Regions from separate parts of the Rhodococcus sp. WMMA185 genome, predicted to be linked through region 1. Evidence: riboswitches for the same ligand, from Rfam matches in the RefSeq annotation. Region 1 holds a riboswitch; the other holds the start of a gene.
The links. Region 1 has a riboswitch for glycine ahead of gcvP (aminomethyl-transferring glycine dehydrogenase). Riboswitches for the same ligand answer to the same signal wherever they lie in the genome.
Positions count from the first base shown of each region.

Region 2: linked by a shared signal. The riboswitch ahead of gcvT (glycine cleavage system aminomethyltransferase GcvT) and the one ahead of gcvP (aminomethyl-transferring glycine dehydrogenase) in region 1 are both predicted to bind glycine.

Region 1 is NZ_CP017014.1:1,948,024-1,953,363, reverse strand. It holds gene ftsR (transcriptional regulator FtsR) at 1-506, shown strand, start outside; gene BFN03_RS08605 (bifunctional nuclease family protein) at 656-1,129, shown strand; gene BFN03_RS08600 (MerR family transcriptional regulator) at 1,414-2,034, shown strand; glycine riboswitch at 2,108-2,230, shown strand; gene gcvP (aminomethyl-transferring glycine dehydrogenase) at 2,404-5,256, shown strand; gene BFN03_RS08590 (metallophosphoesterase) at 5,278-5,340, opposite strand, start outside.
Region 2 is NZ_CP017014.1:4,241,135-4,246,474, reverse strand. It holds gene BFN03_RS19150 (MMPL family transporter) at 1-1,603, shown strand, start outside; glycine riboswitch at 1,655-1,746, shown strand; gene gcvT (glycine cleavage system aminomethyltransferase GcvT) at 1,901-3,013, shown strand; gene BFN03_RS19140 (hypothetical protein) at 3,066-3,287, opposite strand; gene BFN03_RS19135 (APC family permease) at 3,716-5,089, shown strand; gene BFN03_RS19130 (ABC transporter permease) at 5,103-5,340, opposite strand, start outside.

The sequences.
Region 1 (5,340 bases):
TCATCAAAGAACAACTCGAAGCGATCGATGTCGGCGCGGCCACGGTCGGCAGCGACGATTCTGCGCCGCGCCGTCTGCGGGCCCTCGCCGTGGCCCCCGGCGCGGTGTCGCCTGAGGAGTTCCTCGTCGACCGCGAGGTTCGGATCACCCGCGCCGATCTCATCTCACGCGCCGGAATCGACGAGAAATTCCTCGGTGATCTGATCCGTGGGGGCCTGGTCGTGCCGGGGCCGGCCGGCTACTTCGACGAGGATGCAGTGACCCTCGCGCGGACGGCGCGAGCGATGTCCGAGTTCGGGCTCGAGGTACGTCACCTGAGGGCATTCAAGCTCGCAGCCGACCGCGAGGCCGGATTGGTCGCCCAGATCGCGGGTCCGGTTGCCAAAGGCCGTGACGAGGGGGCGCGCGACAGGGCCGAGGAGATGGTCCGCGAGTTGGCTGCCCTGTCGTTGACGTTGCACACCTGTCTGGTGAAGTCCGCGGTTCGGGGTGCACTCGACCGGTGACGTGAGTTCGCGGGCCGTTCCATCTCGATAACTCCCAACAGCGATGTGCTCGAACGGCTGTACGGTCGAAGCGTGGACGCGAATCGAATAGAATCCTGATATGGCATGGTGTGCCGCGAACGGATGATTGCAGGGTGGAGGCAGACGCGATGAGCGAAATGCACGTTATCGGCGTTCGTGTCGAGCAGCCCCAGAATCAGCCCGTTCTGCTGTTGCGCGAATCAGAGGGCGAACGCTATCTGCCGATCTGGATCGGCCAAACCGAGGCCACTGCGATTGCCCTCGAACAGCAGGGTGTCGAGCCGGCGCGCCCGCTCACGCACGACCTGATCAAGAACCTGATCGAAGCTTTCGGGCGGACCCTCAAAGAAGTTCGCATCGTCGACCTGCGCGAAGGCACCTTCTACGCCGACCTCGTCTTCGACGAGAACATTCGCGTCTCGGCTCGGCCGTCGGACTCCATCGCGATCGCCCTGAGAATGGGGGTTCCGATTTTCGCCGACGAAGCAGTGCTCAGCGAGGCCGGTCTGGTCATGCCGGACGAGCGCGAGGATGAGGTCGAGAAGTTCAAAGAGTTTCTCGAATCGGTGTCGCCCGACGACTTCAAGGCCACGGACGGCTAGGCGAATCCACGGTCCGGGCGGGGCCGTGGAGTAACGGTTGAGGCTCGCTCGGCGCGTTGCATTGACCACGACCAACCCGAGTCATAGCGTTCGGTGTAGTGATTTTCAGCCGTGCAGATCGTGTGGGGCGTACGCTGAATGGGTTCAGGGTACGACTTGCTCGATGTCACCGGTGGTGTGCGCGCCGCTGAGTGTGACTGCGGTGTATGCGCTGCGGACATTGGTGACGCGCTACAGACGCACTGATCGTCAGGTTCAGTGCGACGTGCGAGAGGGAGTAGTCAGTGGGAGATCGGCCACAGGAGAATGCGCTGAATCTTGCGCCCGGCGAGAATTTTGCCGAGCCTGAGTTCGGCCCCGAAGAGATCCAGCCGGGTCTCTTTCCGGACGATTCCGTCCCTGACGACCTCGTCGGATACCGCGTCCCCATCGCTTGCCAGATCGCGGGGATCACCTACCGTCAACTCGACTACTGGGCTCGCACGTCCCTGGTTGTGCCGTCGATTCGTGGTGCTGCGGGTTCCGGAAGTCAGCGCCTCTACTCGTTCAAGGACATTCTCGTCCTCAAAATTGTCAAACGACTGCTCGACACCGGGATTTCCCTGCAGAACATTCGGGTGGCCGTCGATCACTTGCGTAGGCGCGGTGTGCGGGACCTGGCCAAGATCACGCTCTTCTCGGATGGGACCACCGTGTACGAGTGCACGTCCCCGGAAGAGGTCGTCGACCTCCTTCAAGGAGGGCAGGGTGTGTTCGGTATCGCTGTGAGCGGTGCGATGCGCGAACTGACCGGCACCATTGCCGATTTCCCAGCGGAGCGCGCCGACGGCGGCGAGAGTGAGCAGAGCCCAGAGGACGAGTTGGCATCGCGCCGGAAGAACCGCGCGAGCCGCAAGACGGGCTAGCGGCGCACGCATTCACGGCAACAACCGCCGGGCGAAACCGTATCAGCGGTCGTGGCATAGACTGACGGTGCGTCGACGCCGTGCGGGAGAGTTCCGGGCACCGTATGCACAGTGAACCGTGTATGTGGGAGTCCGGGCGCCGAAGGAGCAACACCTCCCCGTCAATCTCTCAGGCAGACAGGACCGTGCGGGCTCCGACGCCTCTGGAAAGCGGTGGGAGCACCCACCCGCCGACGGGGAAAGGGTCCGGCTTCGCTGAGAACGACGACCCGAATCTCTCAGGCGCTCGATGAGAGCAGGCGACAGAGGGGGAGGGGCGCACCGCGAGGCGGTGCGTGTCCTGATCCTCCGAACTGCCTGGGAGTTTTCGTGATCGACGCTGGAAGCCGTACATTCGCCGATCGTCATGTGGGTCCGAACGCTGCGGAACTTGCGCACATCCTCGAACTGATCGGAGCCGATTCGCTGGACGATCTAGCTTCGAAGGCCGTTCCTGCTGTCATCTTGGACAGTGTCTCGGGTGGTGTTGCCGACGGTCTCGACGCATTGCCGACGCCGGTGTCCGAACATGAGGCGTTGGCCGAACTGTCTGCGCTCGCCGGCCAGAACACGGTGGCAACGTCAATGATCGGGCTCGGCTACTACGACACCCTGACCCCCCCGGTCCTGATTCGAAACATCATTGAGAATCCGGCCTGGTACACCGCCTATACGCCGTACCAGCCCGAGATCAGCCAGGGCCGTCTCGAGGCTCTGCTCAACTTCCAGACGATGGTTGCCGACCTCACCGGTATGGAGGTTGCCAACTCCTCGATGCTCGACGAGGCGACCGCCGCCGCCGAGGCGATGACGCTCCTGCGACGCGCGAGCAGGAGCAAGTCCCCGCGGTTCGTGGTGGACGCCGATTTGTTCCCCCAGACCCTCGCTGTGATCGAGACGCGAGCGGAACCGCTCGGCATCGAGATCGTGCCGGCCGACCTGTCCGAGGGGCTGCCGGAAGGTGATTTCTTCGGGCTGCTCGGACAGCTTCCGGGCGCGTCCGGGCGCATCGTCGACTACACCGACACGATCGCCGCCGCCCACGAGCGCGGCGCTCTTGTCGCGGTCGGAGCCGATTTGCTGGCTCTGACTCTCGTCACTCCGCCCGGCGAGATCGGCGCGGACGTCTGCTTCGGCACCACCCAGCGTTTCGGTGTTCCGATGGGCTTCGGGGGCCCGCACGCCGGTTACCTCGCCGTACACACCAAGCACGCCCGTCAGTTGCCGGGCCGATTGGTCGGTGTCTCGGTCGACGCGGACGGCGACAAGGCATACCGTCTAGCACTCCAGACCCGTGAGCAGCACATTCGCCGTGAGAAGGCGACATCGAACATCTGCACGGCGCAGGTACTGCTCGCGATTCTCGCAGCGATGTATGCCAGCTACCACGGCGCCGAGGGACTGAAGGCCATCGCCTTGCGCGTTGCAAACACGGCGCATTCGCTCGCGGCCGCTCTGCGGAAGGCCGGTGCCACCGTGGTTCACGAGCAGTTCTTCGATACCGTTCTCGTGCGTGTCCCCGGTCATGCGGCGGACGTTGTGGCCAGGGCGAAGGAATCCGGCATCAACCTGCGGCTCGTGGACGCCGATCACGTCGGCATCTCCTGCGACGAGGCCACCACCGAAGCCGACACGGCGAACGTGCTGGCCGCGTTCGGTGGTGCGGGCGCTGTGACTCTGGAGCAGGGCACCTCTGTTCCCGACGCACAACTGCGCGGCTCCCACTACCTCCAGCACGAAGCATTCACTCGATACCGGACCGAGACTGCGATGTTGCGCTATCTGCGGTCGTTGTCCGACAAGGACATCGCGCTCGACCGCAGCATGATTCCGCTCGGTTCGTGCACGATGAAACTCAACGCCACCGCGGAAATGGAAGCGATCACTTGGCCGGCATTTGCCGGATTGCACCCGTTTGCGCCCACCGCGGACGCCTCCGGAATCCTGCGAATCATCACGGACCTCGAGAACTGGCTTGTGGCAGTTACCGGCTACGACGCAGTCAGCTTGCAGCCGAACGCCGGGAGCCAGGGGGAATATGCGGGTCTGCTCGCGATTCGCAATTACCACCTGAGCAGAGGCGACGAGCACCGCGACACCTGCCTCATCCCGTCGAGTGCGCACGGCACCAACGCCGCATCTGCGGTGATGGCCGGCATGCGCGTCGAGGTTGTCGCGTGCCGTCCCAACGGCGACGTAGACCTCGATGATCTGCGGGCGAAGATTGCAGACCATGCCGAGCGCTTGGCAGCAATCATGATCACCTACCCGTCGACGCACGGGGTGTACGAACACGAGATCGCCGATATCTGTGCTGCGGTCCACGATGCCGGTGGACAGGTCTACGTCGATGGCGCCAACCTCAATGCCCTCGTCGGACTCGCGCGTCCCGGCCGGTTCGGCGGCGACGTGAGTCACCTCAATCTGCACAAGACGTTCTGCATCCCGCACGGCGGCGGCGGACCCGGTGTCGGTCCGGTCGGTGTACGGTCGCACCTCACACCCTTCCTGCCGGGTCACCCCCTGGCCCCCGAGCTGGGAACCGCCGGGCCGATCTCCGCCGCCCCGTATGGCAGCGCGTCGATCCTCCCCATCACCTGGGCGTACATCCGCATGATGGGTGCCGTGGGCCTGCGCAGGGCCAGCCTGACCGCCATCGCCTCGGCCAACTACATCGCACGGCGGCTGGACGAGTACTTTCCCGTCCTCTACACCGGCGAGGGCGGAATGGTGGCGCACGAGTGCATCCTCGATCTCCGTCAGATCACCAAGGACACCGGTGTGACCGTCGATGACGTCGCAAAGCGCCTCGCCGACTACGGGTTCCACGCACCAACGATGAGTTTTCCGGTAGCGGGCACGTTGATGGTCGAACCAACCGAGAGCGAGAATCTCGAGGAGATCGACGCGTTCTGCGAAGCGATGATTGCGATCCGGTCCGAGATCGACCGTGTCGGCTCGGGGGAGTGGCCGGTGGACGACAACCCCCTGCGCGGGGCTCCGCATACCGCCGGTTGTCTTGCCGCCGAGTGGGATCACCCGTACAGCCGCGAGACGGCCGTATTCCCCCTCGGCAAGGCAAGGCCGAAGGTGTGGCCGGCGGTGCGCCGCATCGACGGAGCACACGGCGATCGCAACTTGGTGTGCTCCTGCCCACCGATCTCGGCCTTCGAAGGAGCCTGAGGCGGACGGCCCTGCCGAAGGTCAGGCCTCGTGGACCAACTCGAGGATCGTGATCTCCGGCGGGGCCCCCACCCGCACGGGCGG
Region 2 (5,340 bases), 2.2 Mb from region 1:
CTTCGGCGGGCTCGTGGCTGCTTCCCTGCCAGTGGCGGTCGGATTTCTGTCCATTCTCGGCGCCCTGGCTTCGTTGCGGCTGATCTCCGAGTTCGTCGAGGTCAATATCTTCGCGGTCAACGTCGCATCCCTGCTCGGTCTCGGGCTGGCGATCGACTACGGGCTGTTCATCGTCAGCCGTTTCCGCGAGGAACTGGCGCGCGAGGGCGTCGATGTCGGGTCTGCACTGAACCGCACGTTGTCCACGGCCGGGCGCACGATTGGTTTCTCCGCGCTGCTGCTGATGTGTGCGTTCGCCGGAACTCTGGTGTTTCCACAGGCTGCACTGAAATCTCTGGGCTTCGGAGCAATGTCGGCGGTCGCCGTCGCGGCGATCGCATCGCTGACGGTGCTGCCTGCCGCACTCGCCCTGCTCGGCCACCGTATCGGCAAATGGAGTTGGCGAAGAGACGCATTCGAGCGGGGTGAGGCCAGGGCAGGACGGTTCTGGGGACGGGTCACCACCGCAGTGCTCCGGCGCCCGGGAGCTGTCGCGTTCGGGATCGTCGCAATATTCCTGGTGGTTGCGTCGCCGACCCTCGGTATCAAGCTCGGCGACGTCGATCACACCGCGCTTCCCTCGGACAGCTCCGCTCGACTCGGCGCGGAAAGCATCGCCGCGGAACTACCTGCCGCCAATGGCGGTGTCCTCATCCACACTCGCAGCACCGACGGCGGTCCCCCCTCGCCGGCCGCACTGGGCGAGCTGAGTCGCGCTGTGGCGGATGTCGACGGCGTCACAGGTGTCGTCGTCGTGGGCAGCAAGGACGACGTGACGGTCATGCAGGCACGCCTCTCGGTCCCCGACCGCTCACAAACCGCGATCAAGGCTGTCGAGCAGATCCGCGGCCTCGACGCCCCCGAGGGGATCAGCGTGTCGATCGGTGGACCGACAGCGATCACCGTGGATGGCGTCGATGCCATCATTGCCTGGCTACCTGTGATGCTCGCGATCATGGCGGCCGCCACTTTGATCCTCATGCTTTTGGCGTTCGGCTCGATCGTTCTGCCGATCAAGGCGGTCGCGGTGGCGTTCGTGAGCCTGGCCGCGACCTTCGGGATTCTCACGCTCATCTTCTACGACGGCTATCTCGCCGGTGTCCTTCAGGTCAGCCAGGGGCCACTGCCTGCCGGGATGGTGGTCTTGGTGATCGCCGTGGTGTTCGGGCTGTCCACCGACTACGAGGTATTCCTCATCTCGCGAATGGTCGAGGCCAGAGCGGCCGGAGCGACAACCGAAGAAGCCATCCTGGTCGGGGCCACTCGAACCGGCCGCGTTGTCACCGCCGCAGCAACACTGCTGATCCTCGTAACCGGTGCCTTCACGCTCTCGGAACTGACGCCCATGCGGTTCATCGGATTAGGAATGATCATCGCGCTCGCGCTCGACGCCACCCTGGTCCGAATGCTGCTCGTGCCGGCCCTGGTCAAGCTCATGGGCGAGGCCAACTGGTGGGGCCCCGCGTTCCTTCGGAGGCAGCCTGCAGCCAACCAGACACCGGCAGCGAGCAGCGAGCCGCCATCAGCGGATGATGACCTCTCCGTGCTCGAGGTCAAGCACTGACGAAACACGCAGGCGGTGTACTGTTTGGCAAGTCACAATTGAAGACGCCGTTGATGCGCAGCGGGAGAACCTCCCACAAAGGAGGTGCCGTAGGAGCAACTTCCTCCCCGGGAATCTCTCAGGCCCAGCACCGCAGCGAAGAGGCAACTCTGGAGAACAGGATCGGCCAGACCGGTACTTACCGAAGGTGAAGAGCATGCCGCGACCGCGGTAGCCCAATCTCTCAGGTTTCAGGACAGAGCGGGGAGGTGTGCCCCGATTCTTCGGCGACAGCCGACCCCCTGAGGAGGCCCTGACATGACTCTTACCGAGACCCCCGAGACCCCGCTTCTCGTCGAGCACCGCACGCTCGGCGCCCACTTCACCGACTTCGCCGGTTGGCAGATGCCGTTGAAGTACTCGAGCGAGCTGGCCGAACATCACGCCGTCCGCACCAAGGCCGGCCTGTTCGACCTCTCACACATGGGGGAGATCGCCGTCACCGGAACGGAATCCGGCGCCCTTCTTGATTACGCACTCGCCGGTGAACTTTCAAAGATCGGGGTCGGTCGAGCCAAGTACTCCCTTCTCTGCAATGCGGACGGGGGCGTGATCGACGATCTCGTCGTCTACCGACTCGCCAACGAGCAATTCCTGGTGGTAGCCAACGCGGCCAACGCGTCGACGGTGTACCGCGAGCTGGCCGCCCGTGCCGAAAACTTCTCGGCGACAGTCGAGAACCAATCCGGCGAGACCGCGCTGATCGCCGTCCAGGGACCGGCCGCCCAGGAGATCGTGCAGTCTCTCGTTTCCGACGAGCAGGCGGAGGCGGTGGCAGAGCTCAAGTACTACGCGGTCACTCGCGCAGCCGTCGCCGGCATCGACGTCCTGCTCGCCCGCACCGGATACACCGGCGAAGACGGATTCGAGCTCTACGTACCGAACGCACAGTCTGTGCAGTTGTGGCGCGCACTCCTCGCCGCTACAACCGAACGTGGTGGTGTTCCCGCAGGTCTCGCCTGCCGGGACACCCTTCGACTCGAGGCCGGAATGGCGCTGTACGGCCACGAGCTGAACCTGGATACGAATCCGTACGAGGCGGGGCTCGGCAGGGTGGTCCGATTGAACAAGGACTTCGTCGGACGCGACGCGTTGGCGCAACTGTCGGAGCAGGACCCGAAGCGAGTACTGGTCGGACTCCAAGGCGGCGGTCGCCGGGCCGCCCGTGCCGGCTACACCGTCCACGACGCCGACGGCGGGGAGGTCGGCACAATCACCTCCGGGGCGCTGTCACCGACCCTCGGACATCCGATCGCGCTCGCATTCGTGGACGTCGCTCACCGCGAACCCGGCACCGCGCTCGCCGTCGATATTCGTGGCAGGAAGGAGCCGTTCGTGGTTGCCTCGCCACAGTTCTATCGTCGCTCCTAAGCTCCTCCGTGCCCGGGATCTTCTCGATCCCGGGCACGTGTTGTTCGGCACGTCAGTTTCGAGTGGTGAATGCCTTCGGAAGGAACTTGTCACCGAGCACAACCACCGCAAAGGCGATTGCGGCACCCCACCACCAGGCCAAGTCGACGAACGCCCCTACAAACGCGATGGCGCCTATGGCTATCCCGATGGTTGCAGCCCACCGCAGGCTTCTCCGGGGTCGACTGCTCGGCGGCTGGACGATCGGGTTCATGGGCTCGATCGGTTCGGGCATGGCTCTCCTAGGTTCCCCTCGCTTGTGTACTGACGTCTGCTCAACGTGCCTGCTACCTACCCGCTGGCCGCCCGAGGGAACGATACGCGCCCGTTAGCAATCCGGCGGCGTGGCAGATCCACGGCGCGGTCGCCGTGCTTACCGGTCGTGAGGACGCAGGGCGGCCGCGCACCCGAGCGGCCAGTTGCGCGATTCTTCGGTAGGAATGATTCAGGTGTTTTGGGAAACGAATCAACCCCGGAAACGCCGCTCGAAGTAGTCGCGGTTCTGGAAGGACGGTGCCAATGCAGGTTTCTTCGGCACAGAAGTCTGGCATCGCGCACTCCGGTCGAGGTGTATCAGGCAGTCGTGGTGGACCAGGCAGCGGGAGGTTTCGCCGTTTCTCGGCCTCGCATTCGGTCTTGTTGTTCGCGTTTGCGTTCACCGTCATGGCTGACCCGGTGTCGTCGGTGGCATACGCGATCGAAGCGGCCTTGCGAGAGCTCGGCGGCGACCTCGGACTGCTCATGGCCACGATGACGCTGGTAGTCGCGATCATCTGCCTCATCATCGTCAACTATCAAAGATTGGTCGCGCGATACCCGATGGGGGGAGACGCGGCCGCGGCAGCGGGTGATGCATTCGGCGAAGGATGGGCGTTCTTACCCATCGGGGCGCTGATCGTCGATTTCGTTCTGACGATCGCCATCAGTGTCTCTGCCGGAACATCGGCGATCATCGACTATGTGCCGGAATTGTCCGGGTGGCGAATTCCACTCGCGGTGGGACTGATTCTGCTCGTAGCGTGTGTCACCTGGTTCGGAAATCTGGGCCGAGCAGTCTTCGCTGTATTGACGGTTGTATTCATCGTGTTCGCCGTGCTGGTGATCGTCGGCGCATTCACCACGCCGACGAACGCTGCCGACACTGTCGCCCAGGCACCGCACACGCCCGCCCTGTCGGTTGCTCTGGCGTTCCCAGTCGCGATGGCCTTGGCGACCGGTGTGGAAGCCCCGTCTTCAGCCATCTCCCAACTGGGCCAGCTCGACGACGACGGACGCCGCCGATTCGGCCAGATCACGTTGTGGCTCACTCTCGCAATCGTCGGCGGAATCACCATCGGCTTGACCGCAGCAACCGTTCATCTCGGTAGACATATCCCGGACACCGGCTCCACACTCATCGCCGACGTCGCGAAAGCCTCCGTACCCACACCCGTCTACGGTCTGTTCCAGGGTGCAACAGCCCTACTCCTACTCTCCGCGGCCTCGTCGTCCTTTCAGGCCGGACCCGGACTGTTGAAGGCACTCGCTCGCCGCACCGACGATTCCGGCCGCGAGCTCGGGATTCTTCCGCGCCCGCTCGGTCGTACGAACCGCCACTACACCCCGTACTTCGGAGTGGTCGTATTCGCGATCCTGTCCCTCGCGATCACCATCGCCGGCGGGGCGCAGGATCAACGATTGGTGCTTTACTACGCCGTGGCCGTATTCATCAGCTTCCTGATGGGACTGATCGCAATGGCGCGCTTCTCCCACCGAGAAGGCGAAACAGGCTGGTTGCTTGTCAACCTGTTCGGCGCCGCAGTCGTTGCGTTCACGCTGATCGTCAATCTGGCACGCGGACGACCGATGGTGTCTTTGGCAGCCTCGCTGCTGTTGGCCGCGGCAATGTACATCCTGTGGGTACGACAGGGGCGACCACGAGGAATCGCTCACGCTACGGCCGATGCTCATGGGGTTAAGGCCGAGCCACACCAGGGCCTCGAGCAGGTGCAGCCGGGCCGCGCGAGCGTCGCCGAAGATCCCTCCGGCGACGCTTGACGCACCTTCCGCCTCAGCGCAAGTCGCGCCGACGAAACGCAGTCACGCCCACCGTGATCAGCGCGATGGCAATGAGAAGCAGCCAGACGATCGGCGTTGCCTCGAACTGCTCACCCGGCAGTTTCGGGGCGTGGCTGAACGGCTCGAGATTGAGTACAGCCTGCGGGAACTGAGCGATCGATCCGACCATGAAGATCAGGAGGAACGCGACCAGCACTCCCCAGGCCGCCGGTGTGAACCGCGGGACGAAT